Regions from separate parts of the Sphingobium sp. LSP13-1-1.1 genome, predicted to be linked through region 1. Evidence: predicted binding sites of a transcription regulator. Region 1 holds the regulator's gene; the other holds the start of a gene.

The links. Region 1 encodes LexA, which represses DNA repair genes until DNA is damaged. Its sites were predicted from a motif close to GTTCCNCNCTTGTTCT; they were not measured.
Region 2: a site for LexA is predicted at 5,745-5,760, ahead of MRBLSP13_RS14315 (ImuA family protein). Genes of this name have one in related genera too.

Annotation. Positions count from the first base shown of each region.
Region 1 covers NZ_JBEGHU010000067.1:147,172-157,286, forward strand. Annotated here, with positions in the region: gene gltX (glutamate--tRNA ligase) at 1-1,403, opposite strand, end outside; gene MRBLSP13_RS20650 (ComEC/Rec2 family competence protein) at 1,503-3,593, shown strand; gene lexA (transcriptional repressor LexA) at 3,584-4,270, opposite strand; gene MRBLSP13_RS20660 (hypothetical protein) at 4,425-4,583, shown strand; gene glp (gephyrin-like molybdotransferase Glp) at 4,645-5,826, opposite strand; gene moaC (cyclic pyranopterin monophosphate synthase MoaC) at 5,823-6,308, opposite strand; gene trpC (indole-3-glycerol phosphate synthase TrpC) at 6,305-7,096, opposite strand; gene trpD (anthranilate phosphoribosyltransferase) at 7,093-8,085, opposite strand; gene MRBLSP13_RS20685 (anthranilate synthase component II) at 8,281-8,871, opposite strand; RNA gene ssrA (transfer-messenger RNA) at 8,959-9,302, shown strand; gene MRBLSP13_RS20695 (glutaminyl-peptide cyclotransferase) at 9,453-10,115, opposite strand, start outside.
Region 2 covers NZ_JBEGHU010000023.1:447,442-457,556, forward strand. Annotated here, with positions in the region: gene MRBLSP13_RS14305 (error-prone DNA polymerase) at 1-3,366, opposite strand, end outside; gene MRBLSP13_RS14310 (Y-family DNA polymerase) at 3,363-4,952, opposite strand; gene MRBLSP13_RS14315 (ImuA family protein) at 4,849-5,739, opposite strand; gene MRBLSP13_RS14320 (Na+/H+ antiporter) at 5,896-7,479, opposite strand; gene MRBLSP13_RS14325 (alpha-amylase family glycosyl hydrolase) at 7,618-9,222, shown strand; gene MRBLSP13_RS14330 (hypothetical protein) at 9,385-9,696, opposite strand; gene MRBLSP13_RS14335 (ferredoxin--NADP reductase) at 9,786-10,115, opposite strand, start outside.

The sequences.
Region 1 (10,115 bases):
TTTCCCAGAAGGAAAAGGACGTCGAAAATTCCCGGCGAAACCGTGCGACCGGTCAGCGCCGCGCGCAATGGCTGCGCGACCTTTCCAAGCCCGAGGCCGGCATCCTCTGCCACGCGGCGAATGGCTTCTTCGATCGCTTCGACCGTCCAGGACTGGACGGGTGCAAGAGCGTCGGCTGTCTGTCCCAGCAGCACGCGCGCAGAATCGTCTAGCAGAGCAAGCGCCTTCTCGTCAAAATCCAGCGGGCCATTCTTGAACAGGAACTCGGCGCCTTCGGCAATTTCGTTAAGCGTCCTGGCACGCGGCTTGAGCGAGGGCATGGCCTCTGTGAGCAGCTTCTCTCCGCTCTCGGGCAGAGCCATGTTCAGCCTCGCCGCGACCCTGGGAGCAACCAGCGCGGCAAGGCGCGCATCGTCCGCCTCACGCAGATAATGGCCGTTCAGATTTTCGAGCTTCTTGATGTCGAAGCGAGAGGGCGAGCGGCCGACGCCTGTGATATCAAAGAGTTCCACGGCGCGTTGGCGGGAGATGATCTCCTCGTCGCCATGGCCCCAGCCCAGTCTCAGCAGATAGTTGAGCACCGCCTCGGGGAGCATGCCCATCTCGTCGCGATAGGCGTCCACGCCCAGCGCACCATGTCGCTTCGACAGCTTTGCGCCGTCGGAACCGTGGATCAGCGGGATATGGGCGTAGACGGGTTCTTCCCAATTCATCGCCTTTATGATGCCTAGCTGGCGGAATGCATTGTTGAGGTGATCGTCGCCGCGAATGACGTGGGTGACGCCCATATCATGATCGTCGACCACGACGGCCAGCATATAGGTGGGCGTCCCGTCCGACCGTAGCAGGATCATGTCGTCCAGTTCCGCATTCTGTACGACGACGCGGCCCTGCACGGCATCCTCGATCACCGTCTCGCCTTCGCGGGGCGCCTTCAGGCGGATGACGAAGGGCGCACCTTCGGGCGCTTCCGAAGGATCGCGGTCACGCCAGCGCCCGTCATAGCGCATCGGCTGCCTGGCGGCACGCTGCTGTTCGCGCAGCTCGGCCAATTCCTCGGCCGTCGCATAGCAGCGATAGGCATGGCCTGCCGCAAGCATCTGGTTCGCCACTTCGGCATGGCGCGGCGCGCGTTCGAATTGGAAGACTGCTGGTTCATCCCCGCTCAGGCCGAGCCATTCCAGGCCATCGAAGATCGCGGCGACCGCTTCCTCCGTCGAACGGGTCCGGTCGGTATCCTCTATCCGCAGCAGGAACTTGCCGCCGTGGTGGCGGGCGAACAGCCAGTTGAACAGCGCGGTGCGCGCGCCGCCAATGTGAAGAAAACCTGTGGGCGAAGGCGCAAAACGGGTTACTACCTGCTTGTTCAATCCCGTAGCACTCACCGCTTCATTCCCTGACATTTGCCCAGATATCCACCCGACCTATCCATGATCGCGACGCCCCCTAGCATGGCTTTCGAGCCACGACAAACCTCCGTTGCCACTTGGGTTGGAGGGAGGATGGCGCCGCTCTGGCGCCCGCTGGAACTGTGGCTGGAGGAAGAGCGCGAGCGGTTGCCGCTTTGGGTCCCCGTGGCATTGGCGGCGGGCATAGCCGCCTGGTTCGTTCTGTCCAACCGGCTGGATTGGCTTGCTTTCTGCTGCGTGATGCTGGGAGTCGCCTTCACTGCGCTGCTTTTGCCACCGGGTGGCCGGACGCGTCAGGCGCTCGTCGCTGGCAGCCTGCTGGCCTGCGCTGGTTGCCTGCTGGTCTGGGGCAAGGCCATGGTGGTGGGATCGCCTCCTCTGGCCCGCCCTGTCGTCCTCACGCTGAAGGGAGAAGTCCAATCCGTTCATAGATTGCCTGCTCAGCACATGAGTCGGCTTTTGATCCGGCCGATCGGCATGCCGGCGCTGCCCGCCCTGGTACGCATCAATCTTGACGAGTCCTCGACGCCGGCTGGACTGGGTGAGGGGGCCGTCGTGGCCGTCCGTACCAGGCTGATGCCGCCAGCGCCGCCCAGCTTGCCGGGTGGCTATGATTTTGCGCGCCGGGCCTATTTCGATGGTATCGGCGCAACGGGCCGTGCGCTGCCGCCCATCACGATCCTGCGGCCCGCCACCACAGGTCCGCGCCTGAGAACGCGTTTGTTCGAGCACATTCTGACGCGCGTTCCCGGCCAGGGGGCCGGCATTGCCGCTGCCCTGGCCACGGGTGATCAGGGCGCGATCATGCAAGCCGATGCGGAGGCGATGCGGCGGAGCGGCCTTGCGCATCTCCTGTCGATCAGCGGCCTGCATGTGACGGCACTGATCGGTGTGGTGATCTTTTTGCTGATGCGGCTGATGGCGCTCAGCCGCCGGGCAGCGCTCGATTGGCCGCTGATGCTCCTTGCGGCGGGCGGTGGGGCTTTGGCCGGCCTCGGCTATACGATCCTGACCGGCGCCGAAGTGCCGACCGTGCGGTCCTGCATCGCTGCCCTGCTGGTGCTCGGAGGACTGGCGATGGGGCGGGATGCGATCACCCTCCGCCTGGTCGCGGCCGGGGCGCTGGTCGTGCTCGCCATATGGCCCGAAGCATTGATGGGACCGAGTTTCCAGATGAGCTTCGCCGCCGTGGTCGCTCTGGTTTCACTGGGCGAGCATCCCGCTTTCCGACGCTTTGCAGCCGGGCGCGACGAGGCGGCATGGCGCCGGCTGGGGCGCAGTCTTGCGGGCATGTTGCTTACGGGTCTGGTGGTCGAACTGGTGCTCGCGCCGATCGCTCTGTTCCATTTCCACAAGGCGGGCATGATGGGATCGGTCGCCAATCTGGTCGCGATACCTCTTACCACTCTGGTCGTCATGCCGCTGGAAGCGCTGGCCTTGCTGTTCGATCTGGGCGGGTGGGGCGCGCCCTTCTGGTGGCTTGCTGCGCGGGCGTTGGATCTGCTGCTGCTGGTGGCCCATGGCGTAGCATCCAGCCCTTGGGCAGTGATGTTGACGCCCGCCCAATCCGGCGCTGTTTTCGGCCTCGTGATGCTCGGCATGCTGTGGTGCCTCCTATGGCGGAGTCACTGGCGCTGGGCTGGCCTGATGCCCGTTGCCGCAGGCGTAACCATGATCCTCGCGACCCCGATGCCTGGCATATTGATCAGCAGCGATGGCCGCCACGTCGCGGTTCGCACCGCAAGTGGCATGGCGATACTGCGGGCACGGGCCGGAAGTTACACACGCGACATGCTGGCGGAAAGCGCTGGTTACGGTGGCGCGTTGGAAGCACTGCCGACGTTGCCCCAGGCACATTGTTCGCTTGATCTCTGCGCCGTCCGCCTGGTGGGCGGGGGACGTAAGTGGAACCTTTTGCTCACTCGGAGCAATGTAAATATCGACCATGCGATATTGGCGCGGGATTGCGCCAATGCCGATATCGTCGTCAGCGACCGTAGACTGCCAGGTGCCTGCCGTCCTCGCTGGCTGAAGGTGGATAGGCGATTCCTCGCTCAGACCGGGGGGCTGGCCATCGATCTGGACCATGGTACCGTGCGCAGCGCGAAAATGCGGAACGACGGGCATCCGTGGATTGCGCGACCTTCCGTTTGGCCGCGCCGATCCGGAGGCGGTCAGTTATAGCGTCGCAGCAGCCCGGCCAACTTGCCCTGAATGCGAACCTGACGCGGGTCGTAGATCTGCGGTTCATAGGCACTATTGGCAGGATCGAGTCTGACTTTGGGCCCCTCTCGCCGGAAATATTTGAGCGTCGCTTCATTTTCATCGATCAGAGCGACGACAATCTGCCCCTCCCGCGCGACTTCGGTACGCTGGATAAGCGCGAAATCGCCGTCGAGTATGCCTGCCTCGACCATGGAGTCCCCTGCGACTTCCAGCGCATAATGATCCCCGGTCCCAAGCAGCGCCGCGGGTACGGAGAGCATATTCTGTCCCTCCAATGCCTCTATCGGAACACCGGCCGCGATGCGGCCATGCAGGGGAATCTCCAATATGTCATTGGCGACGATCGGTGGTTTGCTCAAGGCAGGAGCAGTTGTCACCGGCGCCTTGGCAGGCACGACCAGCCTGGGCGCGCGATGCATGGCATCGGGCAGCTTGAGCACTTCAAGAGCGCGGGCACGATTGGGCAGGCGGCGGATGAAGCCGCGCTCCTCCAGCGCATTGATCAGGCGATGGATGCCGGATTTCGACCGCAGGTCCAGCGCTTCCTTCATCTCCTCGAAAGAAGGAGATACGCCTCCCTCTTCCAGCCGGATCTGAATGAAGCTCAGCAATTCCTGTTGCTTGGGTGTCAACATTTCGCCTGCCCTTCTTTGGAACGGATAGGGAACGCATAGGAAACGGAACGGGGCAAGTCAAGCGCCTAACGGTTCGCCGCGTTTAAGGGAACGTGCCGGCCGCCGGGCCGTTTTCAAGCCTGCCTTCGCCGAAGAAGGTGAATAGGAGAGTAAGATGGCCAACCAGAACAACCAGGGCGGCGATCAACGTCGCGATCAGCAGGGCGGCGACCGTGCCAATCAGGGTGGACGCCAGCAACAGCAGGAAGACCGGCAGGGCCAAATGGGTGATGAGCGCCGTCAGGACAAGTCGCCCGGCAAGCAGCAGCGCTGAACATTCATCAGCTTCGCACTGGAAGGGGTCGCATGGCGACCCCTTTCCTTATGCAAGGCCCTTATATTAGGGGAAGCACCGTGACGGGATCGCCTGCCGCCACCGGAGCGGAGCCTCCGGGACGCAGGATGAGGCAGTCTGCCATGGCCAGGGCGGCGGTGGCGGCACTGTCCTGCGACGTCACCGAAACGATGCCGGCTTCGGTGCGGAAGGCGCGAAGATAGTCGTCCCGTTCCCCCGTGGCGGGTAGCTGCGCTGCCAATGTCGCGACCGCGGTGCGCGGCAGGGGCGACGCCGCGCCCATCATGTGGCGGACTAGCGGCAGCAGGAACAGCGTCGCGGTTACGAAGGCCGATACCGGATTGCCCGGCAGGCCCAGGAAGATGGCGGAATCCAATGTCCCCGCCATCAGCGGCTTGCCCGGCCGCATGCGAATTTTCCAGAAATCGAGCGAGCCGCCAGCCTGGGCGAAGGCTGGACGGACCACATCATGGTCGCCGACCGACGCGCCGCCGGTCGAAACGATGATGTCGGCATCGGCGGCGCGGGCAAAGGCCTGGGCCATGCCGGGCAGGTCATCTCGCACGATCCCCAGGTCGATGATGTCGCAGGGGAGGCTGGCAAGCAGGGCCGCCAGCATGGGTGCGTTAGATGACGGAAGCTGGCCTGGCTGCGTCGACGCGCCGGGCGGCACCAGTTCATTGCCGGTGGAGATCAACGCGACCCGCGCCCGGCGGGAAACGGGCAGTGCGCCATGCCCCGCCACTACGGCAAGCGCGATCTGCGCGGGGCCAAGCGCGCTGCCGGCCGTCAGCAGGAGATCGTCCTTGCGGAAATCGGAGCCGGCCGAGCGGACATGGCGGCCCGCAGCCAGCGCCTCTTCGAGCCCGCGCAGCTCATTTCCTTCGCGGGCAGCATTTTCCTGGATCAATATGGCGTCTGCGCCCGGCGGCAGGGGCGCTCCGGTGAAGATGCGGCAAGCCTGGCCGGGCTCGAGCGGCGGAGGAAGCGCCCCACCCGCCGCGCTTTCGGCAACCACCTGCCATGGCCCCGGCGATTCGGTGGCGCGAACGGCATAGCCGTCCATCGCGGAAAGGTCGGCCCAGGGCTGCTCGCGCAGTGCTGCGACATCTTCCGTCAGCCAGCGCCCGGCGCAGGCGGCTACAGGCGCATGATCCGTCGGCAGCGGCCTTGCCAGCGCCATCAGGCGGCTCTGCGCTTCCGCGACGGGAAGCAGGCTCATGCCGCGCCCTCTTCCCCAGCTGTCCAGTCGCCGGACTTGCCGCCGCTCTTGGCCAGCAGCCGCACGTTGCTGATGATCATGCCCTTGTCCAGCGCCTTCGCCATGTCATAGACCGTCAGCAGCGCGACCGAGGCGGCGGTCAGCGCCTCCATTTCCACGCCGGTCTGTCCGGCCGTCTTCGCAGTCGCCGTCACGGACACGCCGGTGCCGTCCAGGTCGAGGTCGACGCTGACGGAACTGAGCGCAATGGGGTGGCAGAGCGGGATCAGGTCGGAGGTCCGCTTGGCCGCCATGATACCGGCGACGCGGGCGACGGCCAGCACATCGCCCTTCTTCACCAACCCTTGCGCGATGGCCGCCGCCGCTTCGGCGCTCATGCTGATGCGGCCGCTCGCGACGGCCTTGCGCGCGGTTGTCGCCTTGGCGGAAACATCGACCATATGGGCCGATCCCTCCTCGTCCAGATGGGTGAGCTTGCTCATTGGCCGGTCAGCAGCTTGCATGTGGCCGTTTCGACGTCCGCCTGTCTCATCAACGTTTCCCCCACCAGGAAGCAGCGGACGCCATGATCCGCCATGGCGATCAGGTCGTCATGGCTGCCTATGCCACTTTCCGCGACGAAGGTGCAGCCTTCCGGAGCATGGCCGACCAATTCATATGTCCGGGCGAAATCGACCGTGAAGTCTCTAAGGTCACGATTGTTGACGCCAATCAGGCGTGAGCGGAGTTTCATCGCCCGCTCCAGTTCCTGCGCGTCATGCACTTCGACCAGCGCGTCCATGCCCAGGCCGAGCGCGGCGTCCTCTATCTCCGCCATCTGATTGTCATCGAGCGCCGCGACGATGATCAGGATCGCGTCGGCCCCCAATGCGCGGCTTTCCAGCACCTGCCAGGGATCGATCATGAAATCCTTGCGCAGCACCGGCAGGGCGCAGGCGGCGCGGGCCGCGACCAGATAGTCGTCATGCCCCTGGAAAAAGGGTGCGTCGGTCAGCACCGACAGACAGGCCGCGCCGCCAGCCGCATAGGCGCGGGCATGTGCGGGGGGATCAAAGTCCGGGCGGATCAGGCCCTTGGACGGGCTGGCCTTCTTGACCTCGGCGATCAGGCCGAATCCGGAGCGGGCTGCGTCGTCCAGCGCCTTGCGAAAGCCGCGCGGCGGCGTCTGCTCGGCGGCGCGGGCGTGCAGCGCGGAAATGGCGGTTGCCACCTTTCGGCTGGCGACCTCTTCTCGCTTCATATTGCAGATTTCGATCAGCTTGTTCGTCATTTATAGGCAATCCAGCAATTGAGGAGTGCATTGGCAAGGCCGCGATCGATGGTTTCGGCGGCTTCCCCCACGCCTTCGCGAAAATCGGATACGGCATCCGCCACGACAAGGGCGGCAGCAGCGTTCAGCAGTACCGCATCGCGATAGGGACCAGCTTCGCCCTGCAACAGGGCGCGCAGGGCGGCAGCGTTATAGGCGGGGTCGCCCCCTCTGATCGCATCGACCGGATGGGTGGAAAGCCCGAGTTCCGCAGCGGTCAGGCGACGCATCGCGACAAGGCTGCTGCCTTTCACCTCCGCCAGTTCGTTGCCGCCGGCCAGCGACAATTCATCCAGTCCCTCGTCGCCGGAAACGATCATCGCGTGATCGACGCCGAGTTCCGCCAGCGCCTCCGCATAGACGGGGACATAGTCAGGGCGGGCGATGCCGACCAGCTGGCGGCGCACCCCTGCGGGATTGGCGAGCGGCCCCATCAGGTTGAAGATGGTGCGTTCCCCGATCGCCCTGCGAATGGGACCAAGCCGTTTGAGCGCGGGATGATAATTCTGCGCAAAAAGGAAGCAGATGCCAAGATCGGCCAGCGTTGCTTCTGCTGTCGCGGCTGCTCGAGCCAGGTCCAGGCCGAGCGCCTCCAGCGTATCGGCCGCGCCCGCCTTGGAGGAGGCGGCACGGTTGCCGTGCTTGGCCACGGGGACGCCGGCAGCGGCGACGACCAGCGACACCGCGGTCGAAACATTGAGGGTGTGATGCCCGTCGCCGCCCGTGCCGCAGACATCGATCGTCCCCGCAGGCGCCGTGACCGGGATCATGCGCTTGCGCATGGCGCGGGCAGCGGCGGCGATTTCCGTTGCCGTCTCGCCCCGCCGGGCCATGGCGACAAGGAAACCGGCGATTTCCTCCTCCGGCAACTCGGCATCGAACAGCATATCGAAAGCTATTGCGGCCTGTTGCGCGTCGAGAGGCTGGCAGGGGTCGGGCAGGCGGGTCATGGTCGCTGCCTTAATCATGGGAAGGTGCCAGAGTCGAGATGGGATACGCGAAAGTCGCTATGGATGTGCAACAGCGTGGTACTGGGCGGTGCCATATCGCGCCGTCTACTTCCGGATTCGCAGGACTGACGGTGATCAATTTTCCGGCGTTGAGGAAGCAGGAGGACAGGCGGCCGGACTGCCGGGGAAAGCGGTTCAGCCCGCCACACGTTCGCGGACCGGAATGCCGGCGATCCGCATGAAATTCGCCAGCATGTCGTGGCCATGTTCCGTGGCGATGCTTTCCGGGTGGAACTGCACCGAATGAATCGGCAGGTCACGGTGCCGGAATCCCATGACCGAACCGTCTTCGCTGGTGGCGTTGACGACAAGGCTTTCGGGAATGTTCTCGACGATCAGCGAATGATAGCGGGTGGCCGTAAAGGGCGAAGGCAGCCCCTGGAACAGCCCGGTGCCATCATGCGTGACCGGCGATGTCTTTCCGTGCATCAGCCCGCCGCGCACGACCTGACCGCCGAAATGCTGGCCGATCGACTGATGGCCGAGGCACACGCCCAACAGCGGCGCGCCGGCATCGGCGCAGGCGGCGACGAGATCAAGGCTGACGCCCGCTTCGTTGGGTGTGCAGGGGCCCGGCGAGAGCAGAAATGCCTGCGCGCCGGTGGAAAGGGCCTGGCCGGCGGAAATGGCGTCGTTGCGGACGACCTCAACCTGCGCGCCCAGTTCCATGAGGTAATGGACGAGGTTCCAGGTGAAGCTGTCATAATTGTCGATGACGAGGATCATGCCGCGGCTTTAGCGCCGGATCGGAGGCAGGGGAAGAGTCGGGATTCCGGATCGACGGGAGAACTGTCCTGGACCTGCGAACGGCGACGGCTTGATAAACCGGATGCGCCTCTCCATATAGGGCGGTGCCGGGTTCGCCCGGCTATGGTGATAAATCGTATCGTGCAATAGGCGCAGCGGACCCGGGGGCGGTACCCGGCGGCTCCACCACATTCCCCGGTTTTCGGGGCGCGTGACGGGGCCGAACTAGGATCGACGTGTGTTGAAAAGCGGTGCCTTTACCCGGCCTGAGTACGCCGTAAAAAGGTTCAAAACTCACAAGTGCCAACGATAACGAGGCTCTTGCTCTTGCTGCGTAATTGATGGCCTCACGGCCTGACATTACTCAAAAAGAACGCGGTTGAACCCACCGGGCAACAGAAGGGAATTCAGCGGCCTCCGGAGGGGCCGGGCAACAGAACCCTCCGGACCTTTTCTCCCCATCCATTTGGCATGCTCCGGGCGCTGAGAGAGGGACGTTGTCCCTGCCATGGCGGGTTCCGGCGAATTGCGCTTCTGGCGCTGAAGTTCACTGGCCCGACCTATTTCTCGACCTTTATCTCGAACAATCTGGCCCAATTCTTCCCCGTGACGAACAGACGGTCGGTCCTCGCGTCATAGGCTATGCCATTGGCGACCGCCTCGCTGTCCCTGGCGCCGCTTGCCTGCAGGAGAGGGGCGATGTCGAGCCAGTCGATCACCGCGCCGGTGCGCGGATCAATCCGGGCGATATGGGTATCGTACCAGATATTGGCCCATATTTCGCCCTTCACATATTCCAGTTCATTGAGGCGGTCCACAGGACGGCCATTCCACGTCACGGTGATCCGGCGTTCCTCGGTCAGCCTTTCGGGGTCCAGAAAGCGAAGCTGCGCAGTGCCGTCGCTCATGATGAGGCTGTGCCCGTCCTGCGTCAGCCCCCAGCCTTCGCCCTCATAGCGGAACTGGGAAACCGGGGAAAAATCGTTCAGCTTCCACACGAAGCCCTGCCGGTGCCGCCAGGTCAGGCTGATCAACCGGTCCTTCCAGTTGACGATGCCCTCTCCGAAATAGGGGCGGGGAATGATCCGGTGGGCCAGCGCCTTGCCGCTCTTGAGATCGACCTTCCGAATCTCCGACTCGCCCTCCAGGCCCGTGCTCTCATACAGGGCGCCATCATGGTAGAAGAGCCCCTCGGTAAAGGCGCCGGGGTCGTGCGGATAGCT
Region 2 (10,115 bases), on a different contig from region 1:
GACCGGGCGCCGCTGCAGTTCGAACAGCCGTGCCCACAGCAGGACATTGGTGATCCCCGTCTCATCCTCGATGGTGATGAAGACCGCATTGCCCTTGCCCGGCCGCTGCCGCACCAGCACCACACCGGCGGTCTTCACCAGCGTCCCGTTCTTCGCCGCCGAAGTCCGGGCACAGCTCAGCACCCCCTCCGCCGCGAAGACCGGGCGCAGGAATTGCATCGGATGCCCCTTGAGCGACAGGCGCGTCACCAGATAATCGGCCTCGACATGTTCGGACAGAGCCATGGCGGGCAGCATCGCATCCGGCTCTTCCCCCAATTCCTGCGCCTTGGCGGCGGCAAACAGGGGCAGTTCATTCGCGGGCGTCCGCCGCGCTTCCCAGAGGGCGGCCCGCCGGTCCCGTCCCAGCGACCGGCAGGCATCGGCATCTGCCAGCAACCGCAACGCCCGTGCCGGCAATCCCGCGCGCCGCGCCAGTTCTTCCATGGTGGAAAACAGCCCTTCCTTCCGCGCCGCGACCAGTTGCTTCGCCCAATCCTGTCGAAAACCATCCACCTGACGCAGTCCCAGACGCAGCGCCAGAGCCCGTCCCTCCCCCTCGCCCCGCCCGCTGTCCCGCGACCGCAGCAGCGGTTCGAGCGCATTGTCCCACCCGCTCATATTCACATCGACATCATGCACGGTGACGCCATGATCCCGCGCATCCCGCACGATCTGGGCGGGAGCGTAAAAGCCCATGGGCTGCGAATTGAGCAGCGCGCAGGCGAACACCGCGGGCTGATGACATTTGATCCAGGCCGACACATAGACCAGCCGCGCGAAGGACAACGCATGGCTTTCGGGAAAGCCGTAGCTGCCAAAACCCTCGATCTGCCTGAAGCAGCGTTCCGCGAATTCCGCTTCATAACCCCGCTTCACCATGCCCCTGATCATCTTCTCGCGAAAATGGTGAATGGTGCCGACATTGCGGAATGTCGCCATGGCGCGGCGCAGGGCATCGGCTTCCGTCGGGGTGAAATCCGCCGCAACGATGGCAAGCTTCATCGCCTGCTCCTGGAACAGCGGCACGCCATAGGTCTCGCCAAGCAGTTTCTCCAGCTCATCGGCTGGCCCATGATGCGGCGACGGTCGCGGATAGCTGACCTTCTCATCCCCGCATCGTCGCCGCAGATAGGGATGGACCATATTGCCCTCGATCGGTCCGGGGCGGACGATCGCCACCTGCACGGTCAGGTCATAGATCGAACGCGGCTTCAGGCGCGGCAGCATGTTGATCTGCGCCCGGCTTTCGACCTGAAAGACGCCGATGCTGTCGCCCTTGCACAGCATGTCGTAGACGGCCTCATCCTGCGCATCGAGATCGACCGTCAGCTGATGGTCGCCCAGCCCCTGTTCCCGCATCAGGTCGAACGCCCGGCGGATGCAGCTCAGCATCCCCAGCGCCAGCACGTCGACCTTCATCAGACCAAGGGCGTCGATGTCATCCTTGTCCCATTCGATGAAACTGCGATCCTCCATCGCCGCATGGTGCAGCGGCACCGTCTCGTCGAGCCGGTTCTGCGTCAGCACGAATCCCCCCACATGCTGCGAGAGATGACGCGGAAAGGGCTGGGACAGCAATTGGTCGACGATCGCCTTCAACTGCGCGATCTGCGGATTGTCGAGCGCGAAGCCCGCCTCCACGATCCGCGCATCGTTCATGTCGCTGGAATAGCTGCCCCAGACCGTGCTGGAGAGGCGGGCGGCCACATCCTCGCTAAGGCCCAACACCTTCGCCACTTCCCGCACGGCGCTGCGCGAACGGTAATGGATGACGGTCGCGGCGATCCCGGCACGATGGCGGCCATAGCGTTCATAGATATATTGCATGACCTCCTCGCGCCGCTCATGCTCGAAATCGACGTCGATGTCGGGCGGTTCATTGCGTTCTTCGGATACGAAGCGCGAAAAGAGCAGATCGTGCCTGAGCGGGTCGATGGACGTCACGCCCAGCAGGAAGCACACCATGCTGTTCGCCGCCGATCCGCGTCCCTGGCAAAGGATTCCCTTCGTCCGGGCGAAGGCGACGATGTCATGCACGGTCAGGAAATAATAGGCATAGTTGCGCTTGGCGATGAGACCGAACTCTTCTTCCAGCAACTGGCGCGCCTTCCGGGGAAGACGCGCGCCATAGCGGGCGTGAGCGGCGGACCAGGTCAATTCCTCCAGCCATTGCTGCGCCGTCCATCCTTCCGGCACGGGCTCATGGGGATATTCGTAGGAAAGCTGATCCAGCGTGAAATGCACCCGGTTCAGGAACCCTATGCTTTCCGCCACCGCCTCGGGGCAATCGCGAAACAGATGGGCCATTTCGGCGGGACTATGGATATGCCTTTCCGCATTCGCCTCCAGCAAGCGTCCTGCCTTGGCGATGCCGGTGCCTTCGCGGATACAGCTCAGCACATCCTGCAAGGGGCGCTGCGCCGCGCCGGCATAGAGCGCGTCCATGGTCGCCAGCAATGGTACGCCCGTCGCCACGGACAAAGCCTTGAACTGCGCCAGCCGCCGCGCGTCCCGTCCGTCCCGGCGCAATGCCGCCGCCAGCCAGACCCGGCGCGGGGCAAGGCGCGACAATCGGGCCAGCAATCCTTCCAGGTCGGACGGAGCAGGCGGCGGCACGAGGCTGAGATGACCCTGCCTGATCGCTTCCTTCGACGGCCGGTCGTCATAATCATATTTCACCGGCTGGCGATGCGCGGTCTGCCGGGTCGCGGTCGAGCCAGGCATCACGATCAGCAGCAGGTCATCCAGATAAGCCGTCAGATCCTCATAACGCAGGATGCAATCACCCTTCACCGATCGGAGATTGCCGACGGTCAGCAATTTGGTGAGTTCGCCCCAGCCCCGCCGCGTCGCCGGATAGGCGACGATGTCCGGCGTGCCGTCCACGAAGACCAGCCTGGCGCCGACGATCAGCCGCAGGTCGGTCCGGCAGGCGCGCTCCTCCTCTGCATCGAGTTCCAGCGGCTGTCCCGCTTCCTTGCGCGCCTCCAGCAAGCCGGCGCGCATCCGTTCGGGCCAACGCTTGCGCGCGACATGGGCGCGAACTACTCCGGCGACGCTATTGCGGTCGGCTATTCCCAACCCTTCAAGCCCCTGGGCAATAGCGCATGTCACCATGTCCTGCGGATGGGATGCGCCGCGCAGGAAGGAGAAATTGGTGGCCGCCACCAACTCGGCAAAGGGCGGCGCCTCCGGCCCGACCGGCGGAGGCTCGCCGCGCGATTTGCGCCGCCCCTTTTCCCGCCCGGCCTCCAGCGCATTCCGTTCGCGCCTGTCGATGGATCTGGGCCTGGACGGATCAGGCCCCTTGCCATGCCGTTTCATGCGAACAGGCCATGGATGTACCAGCCGGGATGCTCTGCCTCGGCGCCGTAAAGGCCATGACGAAAAATCCAGTAACGCCGTCCACGCGCATCCTCGACCCGGTAATAATCGCGGGTCAGCCCCACGCTTTCGCCTTCCAGCGCGCCATCGCTGGCGGTCCACCACTGGGGCGCGATGCGTTCGGGGCCTTCATAGCGCGTCACTTCATGCAATACCTTGCGCCACCGGAAACGATGGGGCGGGCCGTCGGGCACCTCTGCCACCACATCGATCGGCTGGGGCGGATCGAACAGATGGAGCGGGCGCATGGGCGGTTCTTCCTGCGCGCCTTGCGGCCAGTTCATGGGCGCCCGGCTTTCCACTGCGGGCAGTGCAAGCTGGGCCTGTTCGGGGATATGGCTGTCCCTCGGATGAAGCCGCTGGATGCGCGCCCGGCCCGCCCGGATCGACAGCCGGTCGACCAGGGCGGAGACGCTTTCCTCGCGACGTGCTTCTCCACCCTCCAGCGCCAGTTGCGTCGGCGCCATCGGTTCTGTCTGCGGCACCGTGAGGCGCAACATGTCGAAACCGAAACCGGGATCGAGCGGATCGGACAGCGCATCGATCCGTTCCTGCACCAATCGCATGATCGCAGGCGCATCGCGCACCGGCAGGCCCGTTTCCACCCGCAATGGAAAGGCAAGGCCATCGCTGCGAAAGAACAGCGCCTCGAAGCGCCGCCCCCCCTGGCCGCGTTCGCTGAGGCGATCCCCCGCCTCGGTCGCCATCTCCTCCAGCGTCCTGAGGGCAAAGGCGGTGCTGCCCATGGGTTCGGCAAAACGCCGCTCGATCCGGATCGCCGGGCGCAACTGCCGGGGTGCGAGCGGCCGCCGGCCAAGGCCGAGCAGGTTATTCAGCGCATCCACAGCCTCCTCGCCGAAGCGCGACGCCAGCACCGCCGCCGGTCGCGCTGCCAGATCGCCCACGGTACGAAGCCCCGCGCGACGCAGCGCCACCGCGCTTCCCTCCTCCAGCCGCAATGCCTCCACCGGCAGGCGTCGCAGCGCGGCATCCTCATCCGCCGTCGCCCCGACCGGAAAACGGCACAGGGCGTGCGCACCCTCCGCCGTTCCGGCAAGGGCATGACGCACCCGCATGCCATGGCGCTCCAGCCGTTCTGTCGCTTCGCGCGCCAACATCTCCTCGCCGCCCCAGAGATGCGCACAGCCGGTAATATCGAGCATCAGGCCGAAGGGCGAATCCAGCGCCGCCACCGGCGTATAGCGGGCGCAACCGTCGCACAGCCGCTCCAGCCAATCCTGATCGCCATGGGGATCGGCATCGAACACGCGCAGATCGGGCTCGCGCGCACGCGCATCGGCCAGCGTCATGCCGGGCGTCAGGCCCAGTACCAGGGCATCCGCGTCGAGCGTCGCGAGCCGCATCGCGCCGCGCACCTGCTCAACGACGACGCCCGGCCCTTCGCCCTGCGCCGTCCAGAGATCAGGCCGCGCGATCCGCAGCCGGTCGATCGGCAGGAACGGGAACCACAGCGCCAGATAGCGGCGCCTGCCGATCTCGTCCTGCGCCGTCCTTTCCGCCTGCATCCTGCCCGCTGCCATTCCGTTCCCAGGCATCCTGTTCCCAAGCGCCCTTTCCAAGGTCATGGCGTTCATCGCGCCCACCTCCACTCTGTTCAAACATGCCCAGGCCATTGTCCCAGACCAGCCGCCAGCCAAGCCCATCCCGCCCCGCCCGCCGCCGCATCAGATACAGGTCGAAGGCGCTTCTGCCCGGCCCGCCTCCCGGCAAGGTCGGTGAGGGCGCCGCCGCCACGCGCCAGCGCGTGTCCGCTGCGCTGGGCACTGGGTCGCCGCCCACGCGCAGCATGAAGGCCGTGACGCCGGATGCCTCCGCCGCCAGCGCCAGCCGCCGGCTGGCCGTCAGGTCGAGCAAAGGCGCCGGACCGCGCAATTCCACCACCAGCGATCCCAAGGCAGGGCAACGCAGCGCATCGACCGCCGCCCGCAACAGCATGGCATCATCGGCCATCATGCCGATCAGCAGCCGCGACGGATCAATGCCCAATGCCGCCAATCCGGGGCCATAGAGCATCCCTCCGGCCCGACCGGCCGCCGCCGTGCGCAGCCAGAGCAAAGGCGCTTCTCCTGCCGCCAACCTCGCGAGGATGGAGGCCAGGCCTGCCGCCGCCGCCATTTCCTCCGTCGCGGCGAAGAATTCATGCACCCGGCCCCGCGCCAAACCTCCATCCAGCGCCTGGTCGAGCGGGGCATATCCAGTTTCCACGCGCGCATGCGGCTGCGCGGCTGGAACGCTCTCCAGCGATGCGATATGCCGCCTGAGGGCAGCAAGGGTCTTCACCGACTCAGCCATATAATGTTCCCTATTTGTTCTTTTCGTCCCGATGACGCGCCCTGTCAATCGGGTGCGCAAGGGACGAGCCGGAAAGACGCAGGCGACGGACGATGCAGCCGCGCTGCGCTTATGGGAATGTGCCCGCCCTATGCCATGAGGCCAGGCTCCGGCAGGTCATGCCTTGGCCGAAAGAGCGCTCAGTTCCTCCAGGTCCAGGTCGCGCTCCAGTTCCTGAAGCGTCTTTTCGTCAATCTCTCCGGTCCGGTGGAGGCGCAGCAATTCCGCCCGACCCGCGGCGATCGCCTTCAGCACCAGATCGAAATGAGCGTGGAGCGTCTCCGAAAACTGTTCCTCCTGCCCGGCATAGTCGGCCGACAATTCGGCATGGCGCCGATACCGTTCGAGCAGCCTTGGATGAAGCAGCGTGCCCTCCGCATCATAGGCGTGCCGCTCCACGACGCCGACCTGCGCCTGTGCCATGGCGGCTTCGGCCTCGCTCATCGTCATGCGCGGGCGGTCGCTTTCCGGTTCCTCCAGCTTCACCAGCCGGATCACGGCGCCCAGCGTCGTTCCCTGCAGCAGCACGGTGCCGATGATGACAGCGAAAGACGCCGTCAGGATGAAGTCGCGGCCGGGGAAGTCCGCCGGGACGCTGAGCGCCACGGCCAGCGTCACCACCCCGCGCATCCCCGCCCAGCTCAATATGGTGGCCGCCCGGAACCCCATAGGGCGATAACCGCACAGGCCGGTTGCCCTCAGCCCGGCGATCACCGCGTCCGATCCGAAAACCCAGAGGAAACGGGCGACGGTCAGCGCCGCCAGGATCGCCAGGACAGGCAATGCCATCTCGTCCACCACCACCCCGAAACCGCCGACGCGTTCGATCACGTCGCGCAGCGACGATCCGATGAGGAGGAACACAAAGGCCTCCATCAGGAAGATCATCACCGCCCAGAAGGCCGTGCCGTTCATCCTGACCATGGCAGGGAAGACGACATGCTGGTACCAGCCGCAGATAAGGCCGGTGGTGACCGTCGCGATCACGCCCGAGACATGGATGGATTCCGCCAGCAGATAGGATGCCCATGGCGCCAGCAGCGAGGAAGCGATCATCAGATATTTGTCGTCCAGCCGCTTGACCGCCAGCACCCAGAGCGCACCGACGGCGATGCCGATCAGCGCGCCGCCCGCGGCCAGGATGACGAAGCTCTGCAAGGCGTCGACCATGCTGAAGGCGCCAGTGGCTACCGCAGCTATAGCGAAGCGGAAGAGCACCAGCCCCGTGGCGTCGTTGAACAGGCTTTCCCCTTCCAGCAGGATGGAGAGGCGGCGGGGCAAATGGACACGCTGCAACACGGCGCGGGCGGACACGGCGTCAGGCGGCGAGACAATGGCGCCCAGGGCCGCGCAGGCTGCCCAGGGCAGGCCCGGCACCAGCCAGTGCGCAACCACGGCCACGACGACCGTGGTGAAGACCACCGCCCCCAGGGCAAGCGCCATTATGCCGAACATATGCCGCCGAAGGTGCCGCAGCGCGATGAACCAGGCGCCATCCATCAACAGCGGCGGCAGGAAGATCACGAGCACCAGTTGCGGGTCGAGCGAGATCACCGGCAAGCCCGGCAAAAAGGCGAACAGCGCGCCCCCGGCCAGCAGCGCGACGGCCGGCGGCAGGCCCAGCCTGTTGGCCGCATAATGCAGGACGATGATCGCCAGCAGCATCACGATCACCAGTTCGAACATCTCCATCGGGTGCATATCTCCCTCTTCCAATCGGCTGGATAGCCGCTGGCGGACCCCGGACCAAGCGGGCGGCGATCAAGACCCCTATGAAAAGCGCCACAGTCCATCCAGAAAGGCAATATATGCAATCAATGCGTGGAGTGGTCCTGCCCCATGACGGAGAAAAAACTGCCCTGGTGGCGCGGCGCCGCCATTTACCAGATCTATCCCCGCAGCTTCGCCGATTCCAATGGTGACGGCATAGGCGACCTTCCGGGCATCACCGCGCATCTGCCCTATGTCGCATCGCTTGGGGTGGATGCCATCTGGCTTTCTCCCTTCTTCAAGAGCCCCATGCGCGATTTCGGCTATGACGTGTCGGACTATTGCGATGTCGACCCGATCTTCGGCACGCTTGCGGATTTCGACGCCCTGGTGGCACGGACGCATGAACTGGGCCTGCGCATCATCGTCGATCAGGTCTGGGCGCATACGTCCGATGAGCACCCCTGGTTCGTCGAAAGCCGCTCAAGCCGCGACAATGCCAGGGCGGACTGGTATGTCTGGGCCGATCCAAAGCCGGATGGAACGCCGCCCAACAACTGGCAGTCGGTTTTCGGAGGCCCGGCCTGGACCTGGGATGCGCGGCGCGGCCAATATTATATGCACCAGTTCCTGACTCAGCAGCCGCAACTGCACCTGCATCATCCTCAGGTGCAGGAAAGCGTGTTCGACATCATCCGCTTCTGGCTGGACCGGGGCGTCGACGGTTTTCGTATCGACGCGATCAACCATTCGATGCACGACCCGCGACTGCGCGACAACCCGCCCGCCCCCGAAGACGGCAAGGTCCGCACGCGCCCCTTTGATTTCCAGATCAAGAAATACAGCCAGAGCCATCCCGACATTCCACTGTTCCTGGAAAAGGTCCGGAAAGTCTTCGACGAATATGAAGACCGCTTTACCGTGGCCGAAGTCGGCGGCGAAAACAGCGACATCGAAATGAAGGCCTTCACCCAGGGGGATAGCCGGCTGAACACCGCTTATGGCTTCGATTTTCTCTATGCGCCGGACCTGAACGCCGATTTCCTGAGGACGGCGCTTGTCAAATGGCCAGCCCAGACTCATGCGGGCTGGCCAAGTTGGGCGTTCGAAAATCACGATGCTCCCCGCGCCGTCTCGCGTTGGGCCAAGGGCTTGGATGCGGAAGCCTATTGCCGGATGAAGATACTGCTGCTGGCCTGTCTGCGCGGCAATATCTTCCTTTATTATGGCGAGGAGCTGGGGCTGCCGCAGGTCGACATCGCCTTCGAGGATCTGCAGGATCCCGAAGCCATCGCCAACTGGCCGCTGACCCTATCCCGCGATGGCGCGCGAACGCCGATGCCATGGCGGTCCGATGCGCCCTATATGGGGTTTTCCGAGGCCAGGCCGTGGCTGCCGATGGGGGAAACGCATCGCGCGCTCGCCGTCGACGTGCAGGAGGCGCGGCCGGATTCCCTCCTGCACTGGACGCGACGGGTGCTGGCGCTGCGCAATGGGTCGCTTGCATTGCGGGCGGGCGCCATCCATTTCCGGGACGCTCCCGATGACCTGCTCCTTTTCGAACGCGCGCATGAGGATGAACGGCTGCTCTGCGCCTTCAACCTCGGCAGCCAGCCAGTCGCCTGGGCCCTCCAGGAGCCGTGCCAGCCACTGCTGACGACAGGCGGAGTGGAAAACCGGCTCTTCCCGGCGGCGTCCGGCATGGTTGCAAGGATCGTCACCCCGGCACGATAATATCCATCGCCCTCATGCTGCACCGAGCGGTCGGCGCGCAACAAACATGCGGAAAGCGGATATTTTCTTAATCCAGATCAAATCGCCGCGCGAACTTTCGGCTTTCCGTAATTTCCTGGCCGGTCGGTCCCATAGAAGGGGGACCGGCGGTGCCGTTCGCTGTCATCTGGTCGGATTTGCATTCGGCAAGTGGAAAAAGCGCGCCATCCGCGATTGTTCCGGGTCACTCTTTTCCATCACGCAAAACATGGTGGCTGCACGCTCGGCGGCCTCGGCCCGTGCATTGGCCGCTGCGGCATCCTGTTGCGCGACCGCCGCGGTGGAAGCCTGCATCTGCGCGTCGGCGTCGGCGCGCTGGCGGCTCTCGCCAATGGCCGTATCCGCAAATTGCTGCGCCTCGACCGCGGCACGGATCGCCGCCTGCTCCTTGTCGCTCTTGAGCTGCTCGTGCGCCAGCCGTAAGGACGCCTCCACGCGCGCGGCCCAATAGGAGGCCGCGCAAGCGCCGGAAGTGGAAATCCGCCCTTTGCAGTCCGTCAGAACGGAAGTCCGTCCCGGTGCGATCAGCCTACGAAGGCGCGCTCGATCACATAGGCGCCCGGCGCGGCGTTGGAGCCTTCGGCAAAGCCCTGTTCCTCGAAATAGGCGCCGAACTGCTTGATCATCTCCATGCTGCCGCACATCATGATCCGGTCGGTTTCCGGATTGAACCTCGCCTCGCCCGGAATGCCTTCGAACAAGGTGCCGGTTTCCATCAGCTTGTCGATGCGCGCATTGTTCCGAAACGGTTCGCGCGTCACGGTCGGCACATAGTGAAACTGGTTTGCCGCCTGCTCAGCCACCAGCGGATCTTCCGCCAGCTTGCCTGACAGCTCGTCATGAAAGGCAAGGTC